Regions from separate parts of the Massilistercora timonensis genome, predicted to be linked through region 1. Evidence: riboswitches for the same ligand, from Rfam matches in the RefSeq annotation. Region 1 holds a riboswitch; the other holds the start of a gene.
What was found. Region 1 has a riboswitch for cobalamin ahead of ACML7B_RS04585 (energy-coupling factor ABC transporter permease). Riboswitches for the same ligand answer to the same signal wherever they lie in the genome.
Positions count from the first base shown of each region.

Region 2: another riboswitch for cobalamin. It lies ahead of cbiD (cobalt-precorrin-5B (C(1))-methyltransferase CbiD); the one in region 1 lies ahead of ACML7B_RS04585 (energy-coupling factor ABC transporter permease).

Region 1 is NZ_DBGCJQ010000054.1:21,417-30,634, reverse strand. It holds gene ACML7B_RS04600 (transglutaminase domain-containing protein) at 1-278, opposite strand, end outside; gene ACML7B_RS04595 (peptidoglycan-binding protein) at 398-1,663, shown strand; partial or broken gene ACML7B_RS04590 (transposase) at 1,722-2,355, opposite strand; cobalamin riboswitch at 2,443-2,625, shown strand; gene ACML7B_RS04585 (energy-coupling factor ABC transporter permease) at 2,726-3,472, shown strand; gene ACML7B_RS04580 (energy-coupling factor ABC transporter substrate-binding protein) at 3,476-3,796, shown strand; gene cbiQ (cobalt ECF transporter T component CbiQ) at 3,793-4,563, shown strand; gene ACML7B_RS04570 (energy-coupling factor ABC transporter ATP-binding protein) at 4,566-5,432, shown strand; partial or broken gene ACML7B_RS04565 (MlrC C-terminal domain-containing protein) at 5,442-5,918, opposite strand; gene ACML7B_RS04560 (M81 family metallopeptidase) at 5,858-6,547, opposite strand; gene rseP (RIP metalloprotease RseP) at 6,790-7,821, opposite strand; gene dxr (1-deoxy-D-xylulose-5-phosphate reductoisomerase) at 7,830-8,972, opposite strand; gene ACML7B_RS04545 (phosphatidate cytidylyltransferase) at 9,028-9,218, opposite strand, start outside.
Region 2 is NZ_DBGCJQ010000021.1:120-9,337, reverse strand. It holds gene ACML7B_RS01820 (cobyrinate a,c-diamide synthase) at 1-455, opposite strand, end outside; gene cobK (precorrin-6A reductase) at 431-2,467, opposite strand; gene cobJ (precorrin-3B C(17)-methyltransferase) at 2,464-3,219, opposite strand; gene ACML7B_RS01805 (cobalt-precorrin 5A hydrolase) at 3,212-4,264, opposite strand; gene cobM (precorrin-4 C(11)-methyltransferase) at 4,242-5,018, opposite strand; gene cobI (precorrin-2 C(20)-methyltransferase) at 5,015-5,722, opposite strand; gene cbiD (cobalt-precorrin-5B (C(1))-methyltransferase CbiD) at 5,719-6,885, opposite strand; cobalamin riboswitch at 7,073-7,256, opposite strand; gene ybaK (Cys-tRNA(Pro) deacylase) at 7,344-7,823, opposite strand; gene ACML7B_RS01780 (GNAT family N-acetyltransferase) at 7,828-8,274, opposite strand; partial or broken gene ACML7B_RS01775 (ion transporter) at 8,436-9,218, shown strand, end outside.

The DNA of each region.
Region 1 (9,218 bases):
TCCTCTTTGTGCTCCCTGAGCCCTTCCAGCACCTCCTGATAAGCCTTCTGGTCCTCCTCCGGAATCTGCCCGTAGTAATATTTATCCTCAAGGCTTCTCTCTTCCAGGGAAACCTGCTGATAAGGCACCTCTTGCTCCTGTGCGGGAAGCGCTCCAAAAAACCCTTCCCCTTCCTGCCAGACAAAAAACAACATGGCGCCAAGAAGGACTGTAGCAAGAACTGTCAGCCCCGCCACGGTAAAACAGCTTTTCTTCCTTCTCCTCGGTCTTCGCCTCATGTCGACTCCTTTCGGCTCTTTTCTACATTATAAATCCCGGGCATGGTTTTCTCAATACCGGGCACCCTTTTCCTCCTCCCGCATAGGATAAGGGGAAGAGATTTTTTCTGAGGTGTTTCATGAACGGAACCAATCCTTCTTTGACAGAGGCCTCCGCACGCGGGCGCCTGAAGGTGAATGTCGTCTCCCAGGCCACTTCCCGGCCCGTCCCGGAAGCCAAAGTCTCCATCTCCTATACCGGCGTCCCGGACAGCCTGGTGGAACAGCTTAGCACAGACTCCTCCGGCCAGACTTCCTCCCTGGAGCTGGAGGCCCCGCCTCTGGAATACAGCCTGGAAGAATCCAGTGAACAGCAGCCCTACGCGGAATACACCATCCAGGTAGAGGCGCCGGGTTATGAGCCCGTCAGCGTGGCAGGCGCGGAGATCCTCCCGGACGTCACCGCTCTCCAGAACATCGCCCTCCCTCCCCGGTCCGGTTCCGACCCTGCCGGGGAAGTATTTGTCATTCCCGCACATACATTATATGGGTCCTACCCTGCCAAAATACCCGAGAGCGAGATCAAGCCCGTCACCGAGACCGGCGAGATCGTCTTAAGCCGGGTGGTTGTCCCGGAATACATTGTGGTCCACGACGGAAGTCCCCGGGATTCCACTGCCAGGGATTACTATGTCCGCTACAAGGACTACATCAAAAATGTGGCCTCCAGCGAGATCTACGCCACCTGGCCCGCGGAGACCATCCGGGCAAATGTACTGGCCATCATGTCCTTTACCTTAAACAGAGTATACACCGAATGGTACCGGAACATGGGATATGATTTCACCATCACTTCCTCCACCGCCTTTGACCACAAATGGATCCCGGAGCGGAACATCTACGACACCATCTCTGTCATCGTAGACGAACTCTTTGCCTCCTATCTCTCCCGGCCCAACGTGCGCCAGCCTCTCCTCACCCAGTACTGCGACGGCAGGCAGGTCCGGTGCCCCGGCTGGATGACCCAGTGGGGCAGCAAATCCCTGGGCGATGATGGCTACCGGGCTATTGAGATCCTGCGCTCCTTCTACGGAGAAGACTTGTATATCAACACTGCCCAGTCCATCTCCGGCATCCCTGCCTCCTGGCCGGGATACAACCTGGAGAAGGGCTCCACCGGAGAGAAGGTCCGCCTGCTCCAGGAAGAGATCAACGGCATCCACAAAGGTTATCCCGCCATCCCGGAGGTGGCGGTAGACGGCATCTACGGTCCCGCCACCCAGGCTGCGGTGAAGAAGATCCAGTCTGTCTTTGGCCTGCCCGCCACCGGGATTGTAGACTATCCCACCTGGTATAAGATCTCGGAAGTCTATGTAGGCGTCTCCCGGATCGCCGAGCTGGATTAAAAAAAGGAACATCCCCATGGGATGTTCCTCAGACTGTAGACAAAGTTGGTGCTGGAGCCTAGCTCCAGCACCACTCTTTTTGCCAAAATGCCAACTCCCATATTTTTTTATAAAAGATAAAAAAGAATCCTGATTTTTTGTCCTGCCTTTCCCTTACATCCAGAATCTTTGCCAGCTTTTTCAGATTCATGCACGCAAAGGTCAGCCCGGCTTTCATTCTCATTCGGGCGTTGCCGATATATTGTGTGTAGCGAAATCCATGCTGTTCTTTTGCACTTCCGAACAATCTCTCAATGGTTTCTTTTCTCAACATATAGATCTCTTTGTTCCCGAGAGTATAGCGGATATCCTCGCTGGTTTCCAGATACTCTTCCCAAATGTGGCGGGAGATCGTTTTTATAAGTAAGGATCTGATCCTCCGGACAGATATAGCAGTCATAGTACTCATCGTAGACATACTCATATTTCTTGAAGAATCCATCTTTTGTCATGGGCCTTTTATACGGAAACAGAGGCTGTATCCCGTCTTTTAACAATTCTCGGGCGATTGCTGGAGTCTTATATCCGGCATCCAATACCATCATCTCCATATCCAGGTCTTTCAACTTGTCGTACAAAGGCTTCCATGTCCTGCTGTCATGTTCATTCCCTGGATGCACAGTATAACCTACGATCCACCCGTGCTTGTCACATATAAAGAAAAATGTGCAACCAGTTTCATGGCTGATTTTGTTTTCTGAATCTGTTTGACAGTATTTCCCTGCTGTTATATGATAGAAGAAGATTGAATGTAGCGAGGTGCCTGCCTTTGGCAGGGTAACAGACAAGCTGGGTCAAAAGCCCACACGGTCCCGCCGCTGTAGAGGAAGAATGATGCTTCATGATGTCACTGGGAAACTGGGAAGGCGAAGCATCGTGTTGAAGCCTGAGTCAGAAGACCTACCCGCTGCAGACAGTTTACACGTGGCCGCGAAGGACGGTCAGGTGTCTTTTTTGTGTACCTTTTTTGCACACCCAGAGAATCTTTTCTCTGAGAACGATCAATCTAAAGGAGGAGTTATGATGACTCAAAACCAAAAGAAACTCATTGCCGCATTGGCTGTATTTGCCGCGGCAAACGCGGTCGTTCCGGCCGCTAACGCTATGCACATCATGGAAGGGTATCTTCCGGCAGGCTACTGTATCGCATGGGGGATCTTATGTCTTCCCTTCCTGGCCGCCGGCTTTTTGTCTATCCACAGGACGCTGTCCGAAAACCGCAGGGCTGTCACACTGCTTGCCATGTCCGGCGCTTTCATCTTCGTGATCTCGTCTCTGAAGATCCCTTCTGTCACCGGAAGCTGCTCCCACATGACCGGAACCGGGCTTGGAGCCATTCTATTCGGGCCATGTTCCGTCAGTATCCTGGGGATCATTGTCCTGATCTTCCAGGCAATCCTGCTGGCTCACGGAGGATTGACCACATTGGGGGCCAATACATTTTCCATGGCTGTTGCCGGCCCTCTTCTTACATATGGAATCTACAGACTCTGCCAGAAACCCTCCATAAACCGCAGATTTTCCATTTTTCTGGCAGCGGCTTTGGGCGATCTTTTTACTTATTGCATCACCAGCGTGCAGCTTGGCCTGGCCTATCCTTCTGAGGCCGGAGGAATTCTGGCTTCTGTCGTGAAATTCCTTGGCGTTTTCGCGCCTACTCAAGTGCCTCTCGCGGTCATCGAAGGGCTCCTGACCACAGCCATCGTTGTTTTTCTGGAATCTTTTGCTCTTCCAGAGTTAAAATCCATCGGATACCGAAAGGAGGCGTAAGAAATGGAGACCAAAAACAAGAAATTTGCGGCCGCGCTGATCCTTGCGGCCATCCTGATCGCGGTCATTCCCGTGATCGCCTTGAAAGACGCGGAATTTGGCGGCTCTGATGACGCCGGAAGCGTCATGGTAGAAGAGATCCACGGGGAATATACGCCCTGGTTTTCTCCCATCCTGGAGACATTCTTAGGCGGAGAACTGCCTGGAGAACTGGAAAGCTTGATCTTCTGCGTCCAGACGGGCATCGGGGTAGGCATCATCGCCTTTTTTATGGGACGGCTCTATGAACGGAAAAAGCTTGGGAAAGAGCAGGAGCAGCTATGATCCTGATCGACCAGCTTGCTTACCGCTCTAAACTTTGCTCTGTCAATGGAGAGGAAAAATTTGTTTTCACTCTGCTGACTCTGCTGTTTTGCGTCGTCATCCGTTCCATTCTCCTTGCGGGAATCGTCTTTGCCTCGACAGGGATCCTCACCATCTGTGTCGGCGGGATCCCTGCCTCCCGCTATTTCCGGCTGCTGCGGGTTCCCTTGGTCTTTCTGGCCTTAAGCACTGCCGCGGTGGTGATCAATATTTCCAGGATTCCTCTTGACGGGTTCGCAGTCCCCATGGGAGGCTTGTATCTTACCGGGAGCATCGCTGGACTTACGCGGGGGATACGGCTGTTCACAACGGCTCTTGCCAGTGTTTCCTGCCTGTATTTTCTCTCCTTGAGTACTCCTATGCCGGATCTTCTGGAGGTGTTGAGAAGGTTCCATGTGCCAGATCTTCTGCTGGAGCTTATGCTTTTGACTTACCGATACATTTTCCTGCTCCTTAAGACAGCCTCCTCCATTACCGCGGCCCAACATTCCCGGCTGGGGAACCACAGTCTGTCTGCCGCCCGCAATTCCTTTGCCCAGATGGCCGGCTCTGTGTTTCTGCTGTCATTAAAACGGTCCGGCGCCCAGTATGACGCTATGGAGTCCCGGTGCTACGACGGCGTGATCCGCTGCCTGGCGGAGCATCATCCCGCAAAGCTTCGCGAGATCCTTGCCCTTGTATTCTTTGAAACCGGACTTCTTCTGATCACGATCTTGACTTGGAGGTGAAAATGGTGAATGATATCTTGTTAAAAGCAAAACAGCTCAGCTATACCTACGAAGGCAGCGATGTCCCCGCCCTTAACGGACTGAGCCTGGAGATCCGAAGAGGGAGGAAGGTTGCGTGCATGGGGGCTAACGGCTCCGGGAAATCCACCTTCTTCCTGTGCTGCAACGGCATCCGAAAACCCGACTCCGGCCAGTTGTATTTTGAAGGCCATCCCTTAGACTACTCCAAAAAGGGACTGCTTTCCCTCAGAAGCAAAGTAGGCGTGGTATTCCAGGACCCGGACAACCAGCTTTTCTCCGCAAATGTCCTCCAGGAGATCTCCTTTGGCCCTCTGAATCTTGGCCTTACCCAGCAGGAAACAAGACGGCGGGCAGAGCAAGTGATGGAACGCCTTGGCATCGCCTCCTTCGCCCACCGTCCGGTACACGCCTTAAGCGGAGGGCAGAAGAAACTGGTGGCCATTGCGGATATTCTGGTGATGGAGCCTTCCCTGATCCTGCTGGATGAACCGGCGGCGGCTCTAGATCCTATCCACACCCGGATCGTTCGGGAGATCATCGATGAGATCTCCGCAAGCGGCATCACCGTAGTCACAGCCACCCACGATGTGGATTTCGCCTGGAGCTGGGCGGATGACGTGCTTCTCTTTCATGAAGGACAGCTCTTGGCTTTCGGCTCCCCAAAGGACGTCTTTACTCAGAAGAAACTGCTTGAGACCGCCAGCCTGGAGACTCCTTGCGTACTTAAGATCTTTCAGGCGCTGCAAAAAGGAGGGTTCCTGCCGGAATCCCTCCCTTGCCCCAGGACAATAAACGAACTGGAAAGTCTTTTGTCTTCGCAGCGTCCCATGAATAAATCGCAGCCATAAATCGATCGGCTCTCCGGCAATATCCGGGCATATCTTTCCCCCAAGCCGGATCTTAAGCGTTGTTCCCACGCCGCTGGAACTTGCCTGCTCGACCGTCTCCGGATCATAAATAATCACCGCCGCTACTCCTTCTACCTTTCGCTCCAGAAGACGCCGCAGCATGTGAGTACCGTCACCTGTCGCGCCGGAGCCAGGATTATCAGAAATATCCGCAAACACTACCGGAGCTTCTCCTTTTTCCTTCGCATCGTCAATGGCCTCGTCAATGGTCCAAAAGTTTCGCCGCAGATTCTCTCTATCCTTCCAAATCTCATTCGCAAGTTCACTGCTGATCTTCTGTGCTTTTCCAAGATCTCCATCTGTCACCGCAACCACAGACAGGCAGGTTTCTTCAATATCAGATGCAAAAAAGCCGTGCAGCACATTTACATTGATAATATTTTCTTTTCCTCGCATCGCCTGTGCTTTCGCCACGTACTTTTCCATACATGGTTCGGCGGTAGGCATATAGGAGAGCAGAAAATCCAAAGGCCATACGCCATGACCGGATGAATCCGTCCTTCCAATGTGTCCCACATACATTTGGCCGCCCGAATACCGGCTTCATAGGTGTCTGTATGGGGATAGTAATCATATGGGAAAAACGCGTCCGCATACTTCACCATCTTTTTGGTCAGGTTGCAATGAAGGTCCAGGGAGGCAATGATCGGAACCTCCGTTCCCACTTTGTCTCTAAGCGTCTCCAGCAGCGCTCCTTCTCCATCCGGGTATCCTTCTGCCACCATAGCGCCATGGAGAGCCAGCAAAATACCATCCACACGCTCCTGCTTCTCAATCGCTTCCAGAAGCGCGTCCCGGGCGCTCTGAAATACTTCCCGCGTTACAATTCCTCCTGGCTGCGCATTAAATGCCATCACCGGGACCAGCCGACAATTCTCTATCGGACAAAAATAGTCAAGAATTCCCCCTAATTCGTTTCGAACTCCTTGAAAAACTTTAAAGATTTCTTCTCCAAAGAAATAGTCTCTTGCCATGAATGCTTCCACGCCTGATTTCTCCGGCATAAAACTATTTGTTTCATGCTTAAACTCCCCGACTAAAATTGTCTTTTTCATTTCATCTTGTCTCCTTTTTTGATTTTTTATTTTTTCATCCTCGAATGTCCAAATAGGATAATTATACCATGTGCAGGGAACGCACCGCTTAACTTTCGAGTTGATAAGTAGGGGATTTTTCTTGATAAAAACCGGAAGAATCATTGAAATGTTGATAACTGCAATAGAAAAGCCCCGTTGTAAACCGGGGACTTTGTCTACAGTCTGAAAGGAACATCCCCATGGGATGTTCCTTTGTTCTATCAGAAAAACACTCTCTGAATATCGTTATACATGACAAATACCATCAGCGCCATCAGAAGCACGATGCCTGCCAGGTGCACATACCCTTCCTTCTCCGGGGGCACCCGCTTTCTGCGCACCGCCTCCACCAGGAGAAATACCAGTCTGCCCCCGTCCAGCGCCGGAAGGGGCAGCAGGTTCATCACGCCTAAGTTGGCGGATAGAAGCACCGCCAGGTAAAGAAGCTGGGCAGTCACGGCAAAGCCTCCGTAGACCTTAGCCTGCTGGTAGCTGTCGTCCACCACGTCTACGATCCCCACCGGTCCGGACAGCTGATCCACGCCCACCTGCCCCGTCACCAGCATTTTCAGAGAATCGATGGTGGTGCAGATCCAGAACTTCACTTCGTAAACTCCGTACTGGAGCGCGGTAAGGGGCGTGGCCTCCCGGGCCGGAGAAGAATTAAAGCCAAAGCGGTAATAGCCCAGCTCTTCATCCAGTTCCGGGTCCAGGGTGGCCGTCTTCTCCTCCCCGTCATGAAGGAAGGTGATGGTAGTCTCTTCTCCCTGGTGATACTGATTGTAGAAAGAAATCTCCCGGAAGATATTGATCTTCTTGTTCCCCATCCTTAAGATGGTATCCCCCTCCTGGATCCCGGCCTGCGCCGCCGGGGAGCCGCTGTCCACGCTTCCCACCACCGGGGCGTCGTAGCCGGTCATCCACACCAGGATCACGGAGAAGACAAAGGCCAGAATGAAGTTGAACACCGGACCTGCCGCGATGACAGACATCCGGGCCCACACCGACTTATTATTGAAATTGCCGGGAGAGTCTGTGGCTTCATCGTCCTCCCCCATGGCGCAGAACCCGCCGATGGGGAAGATCCGGATGGAATACCAGGTACCATGGTATTCTCTGGAGAAAATGGCCGGCCCCATGCCGATGGCAAATTCCTCCACATCAACCCCGTTCTTCTTCGCCAGCACAAAATGTCCCAGCTCATGGAAGAAAATGATAAAACTAAAAAGCAGTATTGCCAAAATAATACCCAAGTTTTTCTCTACCTCCTGCTTTCGATCCGCTCATAAGTGGCCGCTTCCGCTTCCAGGATCTCCTCCAGACTGGGGTTGGGCCGGTTCTTGTGGGCCCGCATACAGTCTTCAATGATCTCCATGATCTCCAGATACTTGATCTCCTTCAAAAGGAACTTCTTCACCGCCAGCTCATTGGCTGCGTTAAATACGGTTGGCAGGGTGCCGCCCGCTCTTCCCGCCTCATAGGCCAGAGCCAGGCAGTAGAAAGTATCCAGGTCCGGTTTCCCAAAATCCAGATGGGAAAGAGTCCAGAAATCCAGCCGCTCTCCCGGAAGATACCGTCTGTCCGGATAATACAGGGCATACTGGATGGGCAGCTTCATGTCCGGCGTCCCCAGCTGGGCCATCACTGCTCCGTCCTCATACTCTACCATGGAATGGATCACGCTCTGAGGCTGGATCACCACCTGGATCTGGTCCACGTCCACCCCGAAAAGCCATTTAGCCTCGATCACTTCCAGCCCTTTATTCACCAGCGTGGAAGAATCAATGGTGATCTTGCGCCCCATAGACCAATTTGGATGACGCAGGGCGTCCTCCACCGTCACATTTAAAAGATCCTCCTGCTTCTTTCCCCGGAAAGGGCCGCCGGAAGCAGTGAGAAGGATCTTCTGGATCTTATTTCCCTCATTTCCCTGAAGGGACTGGAAGATGGCGCTGTGCTCGCTGTCCACCGGAAGGATGGACACCTTGTGCTCCTTTGCCAGCGGCATGATGATGTGGCCGGCAGTCACCATGGTCTCCTTATTGGCAAGGGCAATGTCCTTCCCTGCCTTGATGGCCGCGATGGTAGGGCGAAGTCCGATCATCCCCACGATGGCAGTCACCAGGATCTCCGCCTCTTCCAGCACTGCCACCTGGATCAGGCCCTCCATGCCGGAGACGATCTCCACAGGAAGATCCGCCGTGCGGATCCTGAGTTCCCTTGCCTTCTCCTCGCTCCAGACTGCCGCCAGCCGGGGACGGAACTCCCGGATCTGCTGTTCCAGCCGGGCAATGTTGCTCCCTGCCGCCAGCGCGCACACCTCAATATCCTGATTCTCCCGGACTACTTCCAGGGTCTGGGTCCCGATGGAACCAGTGGAACCCAATATGGCTATTTTCTTCATAATGTCTCCTCTTTATTCTATGTCGCCTGCAGGCTTCTCATTATCCAAACTTTTTCTAAAGCGCTCCGCCCAAAGCCGCCGCCAGGTAATAGATCACCGGCGCGGTGAAGATCACACTGTCAAACCGGTCCAGGATCCCACCGTGGCCGGGGATCAGCTTTCCGTAATCCTTGATATCGTGGTTCCGCTTGATGGCGGAAGCCGCCAGATCCCCGATCTGGGAGATCACGCCGCCGGCTCCGCAGA
Region 2 (9,218 bases), on a different contig from region 1:
AAGATCACCCCCCGGATCTGGCTTTCTTCCCGGAACTCCCGGAATCCCCGGATCAGAGGCAAAAGCGACAGGCTGGCCCCCCGGGCGTCCACCACCAGCACCGCCGGGGTGCCGGTGATCCGGGCGATGTCATAAGTACTGGCTTCTTCTTTCATTCCTCCCAGGCCGTCATAGTAACCCATGACCCCTTCCAGCACCGCGATCTCACAGTTTCCCGCCCGCTCCCTAAGAAGGGCGCGCACCTGATCTGGTGTACAAAAGAAACTGTCCAGGTTGTCGCTGTCTATTCCAAGAGCCTCCCGGTGGAACAAAGGATCGATGTAGTCCGGACCACATTTGAAGGAGACTGCCTGTTTCTTTCTTTTCTGCAGGGCCTTTAGAAGAGCACAGGTGATCAGCGTCTTCCCGGCCCCGCTTCTTGCCGCTCCGATCAGGAGTCTTGGGATTCTTCCCATGTTCCGCCTCCTCCTGTCATACTGATGATATAGATGGGGTTCTGGCCCTCCATCAGGTGGTAAGCTCCCGCCCTTCTGGCCCTGGACACGTTAAGCTGCACCACTTCTTCCTCCTGAAGGTTCCATTTCTTCATGCAGGCTACCGCCTCCGCCACCGTCTCCAGGGTGACGGCGTTGAGCACCACCCTGGCCTTGGGATTTTTGGCAAAGACAGCCTCCAGGATCTCCGGAAGCTTTCCCCCGCTCCCGCCGATGAACACCCCGTCCGGAGCTGGAAGCCCGTCAAGCGCCTCCGGCGCTTCCCCCGGCACCACCGTCACATTGTCTGTGCCAAACCGGCGGGCATTCTCCCGGATCAGATCCAGGGCCTCCCTCTTTCGCTCGATGGCATAAACCTGCCCCTGCCAGGCCGCAAGGGCCGCTTCCACCGCCACAGACCCGGTGCCTGCCCCGATGTCATAGATCACCCAGTCCCTGCCGGGCCGCAGCTTGGCAAGGCTTACGCTTCGCACTTCCTCCTTGGTCATGGGAACTTCTCCCCGCAGGAAAGTCCCGTCCGGGCGTCCCGGGACTGCCGGTTCCTTTCCCCCCTGGAGATTCTCAAGATAGATGAGAGCCAGTCCGTCTCCATCGTATTCTCTTAACATGTTTCCGTCTCCCCGGAGGATCTTCTCCTCCGGATAGGAAAGCCTGGTTCCCACTACCGCCCGGATCCCCCCAAGTCCAAACTCCACAAGAAGGCTTCCAAGCTCCTTTACATCCTCCCTGCTTCCTGCCAGGATCATGGTCTTCTGGTTCTCCCGGATCAGGGAGATGGGAGAACACTTTCTCCCGTGGATACTGGCAAAGGCCACATCCTCCCAGGGGATCCCCATCCGGGCGGCGAACACCACGGCGCTTGCCACTCCCGGCACCAGCCGCACCTGGATCCTTGGATCTTCCCCAAGCGCCTTCTCCAGCCTCCTGGCGCCGCTGTAGAAACCGATATCCCCGGAGAGGGCCACCGTCACCTGCTCCTCCTCCGGATGGGCGTGGATACAGGAGAGGATCTCCCTGGGATCATAGGCTGCATAGGTTTTCTGTCCCAGAGCTGCCGCCGCCTTTAACATCCGCTCTGCGCCGATGAGAAGTCCCGCGCTCCTGCAGGCTTCCCACGCCTCCCGGGTAAATCCTTCCTCCCCGCCAGGACCGATGCCTGCCACCGTCACCTGCCAGTGGGGCACAAGGCCCAGTTCTTCTGTGAGAAGGCTGCAGATCTCTTCCCAGGAGTATCCGGTCTCTTCTTCCGGCTTTTCTATCACTACAAGGCCAGCCCCAGCCTCAAGGGCCGCCGCCTGCTTCTCCGGGTAGCCCCCGGTCCTCCCGGAAGCCTTGGTCACCATCCATTGGATGTGATACTGGCGCAGCAGCGCCACATTCAGTTCCTGAGAGAAAGGCCCCTGCATGGCCAGGATATGGTCCCCCCCGATCCCTGCCCTCCGGCAAGCCTCCAGGCTCTCCGGGGCAGGCAGCACCCGGACATACACCCGCTCTTCATACCCGGGGATCTTCTGGTATTCCGCCAGATCCTTGCTTCCTGTGGTCACCAGGATCTTCCCCTCTGTCCGGCTTAAGAACTCTGCCGCCTCCCGGACAGAAGCCACGCCTTTTTCCTTCCCGTCTCCGTCCGTTTCCCGCAGGAGGCGTAAACAGGGGACCTGACAGGCCTCGCAGGCCTGCCGGATATTTTCCGTCACTTCCCGGGCGTAGGGGTGGGTGGCGTCGATCACATACCGGGGGACGAACTCCCGGATCCAGACTGCCATCTCCCTTGCTTCCATCCGCCGGGCAGAGACTGTCAGCCCTTTTCCCTCCAGCTCTTTTTTGTCCTTCTCCAGCAGCATTTCCCCGTATCCGGTAGCTACGCACACGTGCACCCGGACTCCGGCGGCCGCCAGATACCCTGCGGCCCTGCGGCCTTCCGTGGTCCCGCCGAAGATCAGGATCTTCACTGCTTCCTGCTGCTTCTTCATAACGCTCCTCCCTTATGGTCTTCCCCGGTGCGGTATCCTCTGGGAGTCACCATCCGTCCTCCTATGTTCCGGGTCTGGCTGCTGCCCACAAATACCGTGGTAAACATATCTGCCTGGGTATTCTTAAGTTCCTCCAGGGAGAGAAGCCGGATCTTCTCTCCTTCCCGCCCAATGTTCCTGGCCAGGCCGCAGAGAGTCTCCGGCGCCCGGTACCGCAACAGGATCTGGCAGGCCCGGGCCAGATGGTCTTTGCGCGTCCGACTGGCAGGATTGTAGAGACAGAGGACAAAATCCGCCTCCGCCGCGGCTTCAAGCCGCTTCTCGATCATCTCCCAGGGCGTCAGAAGGTCGCTCAGGCTGATCACACAGAAATCATGGCCCAGAGGCGCGCCAAGAAGCGCGCTTCCCCCAAGGGCCGCCGTCACCCCCGGGATTACCTGGATCTCCACCCTGGGATAGTCCCGGCCCACCTCGTACATCAGCCCGGCCATCCCGTAAACCCCTGGGTCGCCGCTGCAGACCATGGCGGTCTTTCTCCCTTTTTCCGCCTCTTCAAAGGCCATCCGGCAGCGGGCTTCTTCTTTCCGCATAGGCGTAGACAGATAGATTTTCTCCGGGAAGGATTCCCGCAGAAGATCCAGATATACCGTATACCCCACGATCACCTGGCACTCCTCCAGGCAGCGGCGGGCCTCCCCTGTCATCTGTTCCGGCCCTCCCGGACCGATCCCGATCACCCATATCTTAGTCAAAGTCCACCCTCCATTTCTCCTCCGCAGCCGCCACCGTCACCGGGCCCAAAGCCCGTTTGGGCAGGATCAGCTTTCCGCCCTTCCCGGCGCACAAAAGAGCGCTGCGCTCACATACATTATCCACGCCTGTCACCTGCTCCACGAAGGAGGAAGCGGTGAAGGCTCCCTGCAAAGATTTTAGCTCTTCCCCCTCATAAGCCTGAAGGGAGATCCCCCGGCTCCTGCAGTACGCCACAAGTCCCGGCTCCTTTTCCTTCTGCCGGATGGTGGCCGCCGCACGCACGCTCTGGGGCCAGATCCCGGCTTCTTCAAGGGCCGTCTCCACTGCCAGGGCGATCTCTTCTTCCGATACGCCCTTCCGGCAGCCAATGCCCAGGATCACCCGGCGGGGGATCAGACAGAGAATCGTCTCCTCCCCGGACGGTTTCCGAATTCCCAGGAAAATGTGGGGCCCCGCTCCTTTTCCGTCCCTTGGGAAAAGAGAAACTTCCGGAGGCAGTTCTCCTTCCACCTGACCGTTTCCTTCCTGCAGCTTAAGAGTCACCGGCTCTTCCCCAAGGATCCGGGCAGAAATCTTTTTCGCCCCTTCCAGGTCCTGGATGAAAAGCCCGTTCTTCGCCGCGAACACATCCACCGCCCACTTCCCGTTGATATCCGTGGCTGTGGTCAGCACCGGCTCCATTCCAAGCCGTTTTCCCAGAAGGCAGGCCAGGGCATTGGCCCCTCCCAGATGGCCGGACAGAAGGGGAATGCAGTAACGCCCCGCCTCGTCCACCGCCAGCACCGCCGGATCTTCTGCCTTGGACTTCACAAAGGGAGCCACAGCCCGCACCGCAATCCCTGCTGCTCCCACGAAGATGATCCCCTGAGCCTCGCTAAACTGGCGTTCGGTCCAGGCAGAAAGGGATTCCTTAAGGGACTCCGGATCGCGGCTGTTTTTCACTGCCGCCTCCGCCTCAAACCCTTCTTCCTTAAGCACAGAGGAAATGCGCCTGGCCAGCGCTTTCCCCCGGCTGGTAAAACTAATGATCCTGATCTTCATCATTTCTTCCCCTCCGGTATCCGGTGGTAAACTCCGGATCATAGAGCCTGGATCTCTGGTAGTTTTGGTGAGCCACCACCTCTCCCACGATGATCAGCGCGGTTTTGCTGATCCCGTGCGCCTCCCCGGTCTGGGCCAGCGTCCCCACCGTACAGGGATAACAGGCCTCCTCCGGCCAGCTTGCCTTGTAAACAATGGCCGCAGGGGTATCCGGCTCATATCCTCCTGCCAGCAGTTCCCGGGTCAGTTCCGGCAGAAGTCCTGCGCTTAAGAACAATACCATGGTGGCCTGATGAACCGCGAAGGCCGCCACCTGTTCCCGCTCCGGGACTGGTGTTCTTCCTTCCATACGAGTGATCACCACACTCTGGGACAGGCCGGGCAGGGTGTACTCCAGGTTCAGGGCAGCCGCTGCCGCGCCAAAGGAACTGACCCCCGGACAGGACTCATAGGGAATGCCCCGCTCCTCCAGCCGGTCCATCTGCTCCCGCACCGCGCCGTAGAGACTGGGATCTCCAGTGTGGAGCCGGACTGTATCCAGGCCTTTTTCCTGGGCTTCCTCCATCACTTCCAGCACCTCTTCCAGAGTCATATGTGCACTATTATATATCTTACAACATTTTTTTGTTTCTTTTAAAAGTTCTGGATTTACAAGAGACCCTGCGTAGATCACCACATCCGCCTGCCTTAAAAGCCGCTGTCCCCGGACCGTGATCAGATCTTCCGCCCCCGGTCCTGCCCCTACAAAATGAATCATTGTCTTTCTCCTTCTTTTACAAAGATCAGTGTATAGTAGCCTGCGTCTTCCCGAAGTTCTTCTGCTCCCCGGAAGAAACGCTCCCCAGGCATGCCGCAGTTTTCCACCCCCATGATCCGGGCGCCCCGGGCCTCCTCTTCCTTCAGGATCTCCCGCACCGCAGCCGCCTGCCTTCCTGCTTTCATCAGGATCTTGGTCCCGGGCAGTTTCATCGCTTCCCGGATCTGATAGGAAGCAGGGATCACATGGATCTGCTCCGCCTTCTCCCCCAGGGTCAGATCCAGCCGGGCCGCAGCCGCGCAAAAAGACGGGATCCCGCTTATGATCCGGGCCTCATAGCCCCGCTTTTGAAGCCGCCTGTGGAGATAGAAATACGTAGAGTAAACGCAAGGGTCCCCCAGGGTCAGAAATGCTACGTCCCTGCCCTCTTCAAGAAGCGCCGCAAGCCTCTCTTCCGCTTCCCGGTGGCTTCGCTCCAACACCTCCCGGTCTTTGGTCATGGGCATCTCAATCCCTACCCGCTCCTTCTCTTCAAGAGAAGGACAGGCCGCAGCCGCGATCCGGTAAGCCACGGTCTCCTCCGGGATCCGGCCCGGCGCCGCGATCACCGGACACTGCTCCAAAGTCCGGTATGCCTTAAGAGTGAGAAGTTCCGGATCCCCCGGCCCTACCCCCACGCCATAGAGTACGCCTTTCTTCTTCATATCTTCCTCCCGCTTTTCTTCCTGTCCTGTAAATACTGTTCCAAAAGGATTTCTGCCTGGCTGCTCTGCCCCAGGATCCCATACTGGCTGGAAAAAAGGATCACACCTGCCGGGATCTCTTCTCCCACTCTGCGGCGGATCTGTTCCTGTGCCCGGGCCGCCGCCTCACAGCCCAGAAGCTCCCGCTCCTTAGGAGTGCATTTCCCAAGGGCCTCTTCCGTGGTCACGCTGTCAAGGATGGCCAGGGCTTTCTCCTCCCCAAGGTGACAACGAAGCGCCGCCGCCGCCAGAAGTTCCATCCGGCAGTCCGCCTGCCGGGAATGGGTGTCCATGATCCCTCCCGCCACCTTGATCAGTTTCCCGATATGCCCTGCCAGGATCAGGCCTTTGCAGCCCTCTTCCCGGGCCATATCCAAAGCCTCACCGATATAGTTGCTGCATTTTACTGCCTCAGACGGCTGTATGCCGTAGTTCTCTTCCAGGAAATCCAGCCCGTAATTGCCGGGGGCAAGGATCAGGAAGGCCGCTCCCGCCGCCCGCTTTACCCGGATGTCAAGCCGGATGGTCTCGATCAGCGCCTGCCGGCTCATAGGCTCCACGATCCCGGTAGTGCCAAGAATGGAAAGCCCTCCCTCAATGCCAAGCCGGGGATTAAAGGTTTTCTCTGCCAGCCGCTCCCCTTCCGGGATGGAGATACAGATCACAAGTCCTCCCTCATATCCGGCTTCCTCACAGGCGGCTTCCGCCTCCCCCAGGATCATCCGCCGGGGCACCTGATTGATGGCTGGGCTTCCCACCGGCTGTTCCAGCCCCGGCCTGGTCACCCGTCCGACGCCTGCGCCTCCCTCCAGGACTATTCCCGGGTTCCCGGTCCTCCTGACCGTTGTATAGATAAGGATCCCGTTGGTCACATCCGGGTCGTCCCCGCTGTCCTTGCGGACAGCACAGGAGACCTGAAGAGGAAGCCTTCCGCCTTCCTCCGGCCACCGGACATCTGTATCTTCAACAGGAAGCGTAAGATGGCTGCCTCCGGGCAGTTCCACCGTCACATTCCCAGGAACTTCCGCCCCTTTGCCCCCAAACAGCAGCTTAAGCGCCGCCCTGGCCGCCGCCTGGGCGCAGGTTCCGGTAGTATATCCCCTGGCCAGTTCCTTTCCCGGCATATCCTTCCTCCTTCTTTCTCTGCTCCATGGATCCCTTCCGCTCTTCTATCACAGAATCCTGCAAAAATCACAAACATCCATATAATAAAGAAAAGAGACTGCCAGCGGCAATCTCTCCCAATACACAGCTCAAAGACAGACCAGTCCCCCGGTCCTCTCCTTATGTATCCTCTTGCCCTCACCGTAAGATCATACCCCAGCTACCGGCAGGTATCCTGGCTTGGAACTCAAACCTACTACCTGCCCTTCCCGCCCCGCAGGACAGTGGTACACAGGGTTCGTCCTTCCATACAGTAGAGTGAGCTGCCGCGGCCTCGCACCGCGTTCCCTTTTCATCTGCACACGGCAGAACCGGTATGGTAATATTCTAGCTGGTTCCCCCTAAAGTGTCAATTGGGGACAGGGTATTTTCAATCTGGGACGTGGTATTTTTAAAAATACCACGTCCCCACTTGAAATTATTCCGCGATATCCGCCATCTGGAACCGGATCACTTTGCCCAGATCTGCAAGGCTTACCTCTACCTGATACCCGATCTTCCCGGCGCTGAACATGATCCGGTCATACTTCCCGGCGCTCTCATCGATGATGGTGACAAACTGTTTCTTCATCCCGATGGGCGAACACCCGCCGTGGACATATCCGGTCAGCGGCAGAAGTTCTTTGGACTTGATCATCTCGATACTCTTCTCCCCCACGCTCTGGGCCGCCTTCTTCAGGTTCAGCTCTTTGCTCACCGGCACCACGAATACATAGTGTTCCTTTGATTTCCCCACTGTCACCAGCGTCTTAAACGCCCGGTCGGGATCTTCTCCCAGAACCCGGGCCACGTCCAGGCCGCTGACTGCCCCGGTCTCCAGATAGTTGTGGCTTTCATAGGGGATCTTCTTCTGTTCCAGCACCCGCATCACATTGGTTTTCTCCTGATTCTTTCCCATAATCTTAAATGCCTCCTAAAGAGTCTTGCCGTCTTTCATATAGCATGCAATATTCTTTTTCTCCAGTTCCTTCATCAATTCCTTCTGAGCAAATCCGGAATCCTTCCCTGAGATAAAACACCCCAGCCCGTCGGTTCTTCTGGTAGACATGCAGGCGCAGCCTCTCCCGGGATTGCTTCGCATCCTCCAGAAGCGCCCTGCCGATCCCCCGGCTCCGGCACTCCTTCCGGACGAAGATCCCTTCGATCTCCTCCCCGTTTCTTCCCAGGAACCCCAGGATCTTCCCCTCTTCTTCATATACCCGGACCTTCGCCAGGGGAAGTTCCTCCCGGACAAGATCCAGATTCCCCTTCCAATAAGAAGCAGGGATAAAATCATGGGCCTCCAGATTGGCCGAAAGCCAGATCTGGGACACTTCTTTTATTTCTTCGCTCTTCATATCTCGGATCAAAACTTCTTCCCTCCCCTGGTTCCTGCTCCTCATTCTATCCTCCCTTCCAAAGACTGTCAACCTGACCCGCAAATTCTGCAAATTCCACCAGTTCCGAATTGAAAACCCTGCCTTTTTGGATTAAAATAGAAACAGTTAATCCAGGCGGGGGGATCACACTTATGAAACCAGTATGGAAAACACGAAGGAAACGGATCTTTGAGATCATCGAGGTGGGCACAAGATATGACTATGCCAGCCGGATCTATGATTTTTTCAATGCTTTCTGCATCATCTTAAATCTCAGTGTCTGCACCATGTACACCTTTGACAACATGCGAAATGCCTACGGCGCCCTGCTTATCACCCTGGAGGAGACGACGGTGGCTCTTTTCCTGGTGGACTATGTCCTCAGAGTCTGGACCGCCAGATATCTCTATCCTTCCGTAAGCCAGCCCAGAGCCATCCTGAAATATATATTTTCATTCACCGGCATCGTGGACCTTCTGTCCTTCCTGCCCCATTACCTGCCCTTTTTCTTCCCGGCAGGCGCCATCGCCTTCCGGATGTTCCGGATCATCCGGATCTTCCGCCTGTTCCGCATCAACGCCTACTACGACGCCTTAAATGTGATCACGGAAGTTATCGTCAGCAAGAAACAGCAACTGTTCTCTTCTGTCTTCATCATCATTATGCTGATGCTGGGGTCCAGCCTGTGCATGTACAGCCTGGAACACGAAGCCCAGCCGGAAGTGTTCGCCAACGCCTTCTCCGGCATCTGGTGGGCCGCTTCCACCCTGCTCACCGTGGGATACGGGGACATTTATCCGGTTACTATCCTGGGAAAACTGTTCGGCATCTTCATCGCCTTCCTGGGCGTAGGCATCGTGGCCATCCCCACCGGTATCATTTCCGCCGGATTCGTCGACCAGTACTCCCGCATCAAACGGATGAGCGAGTACGGA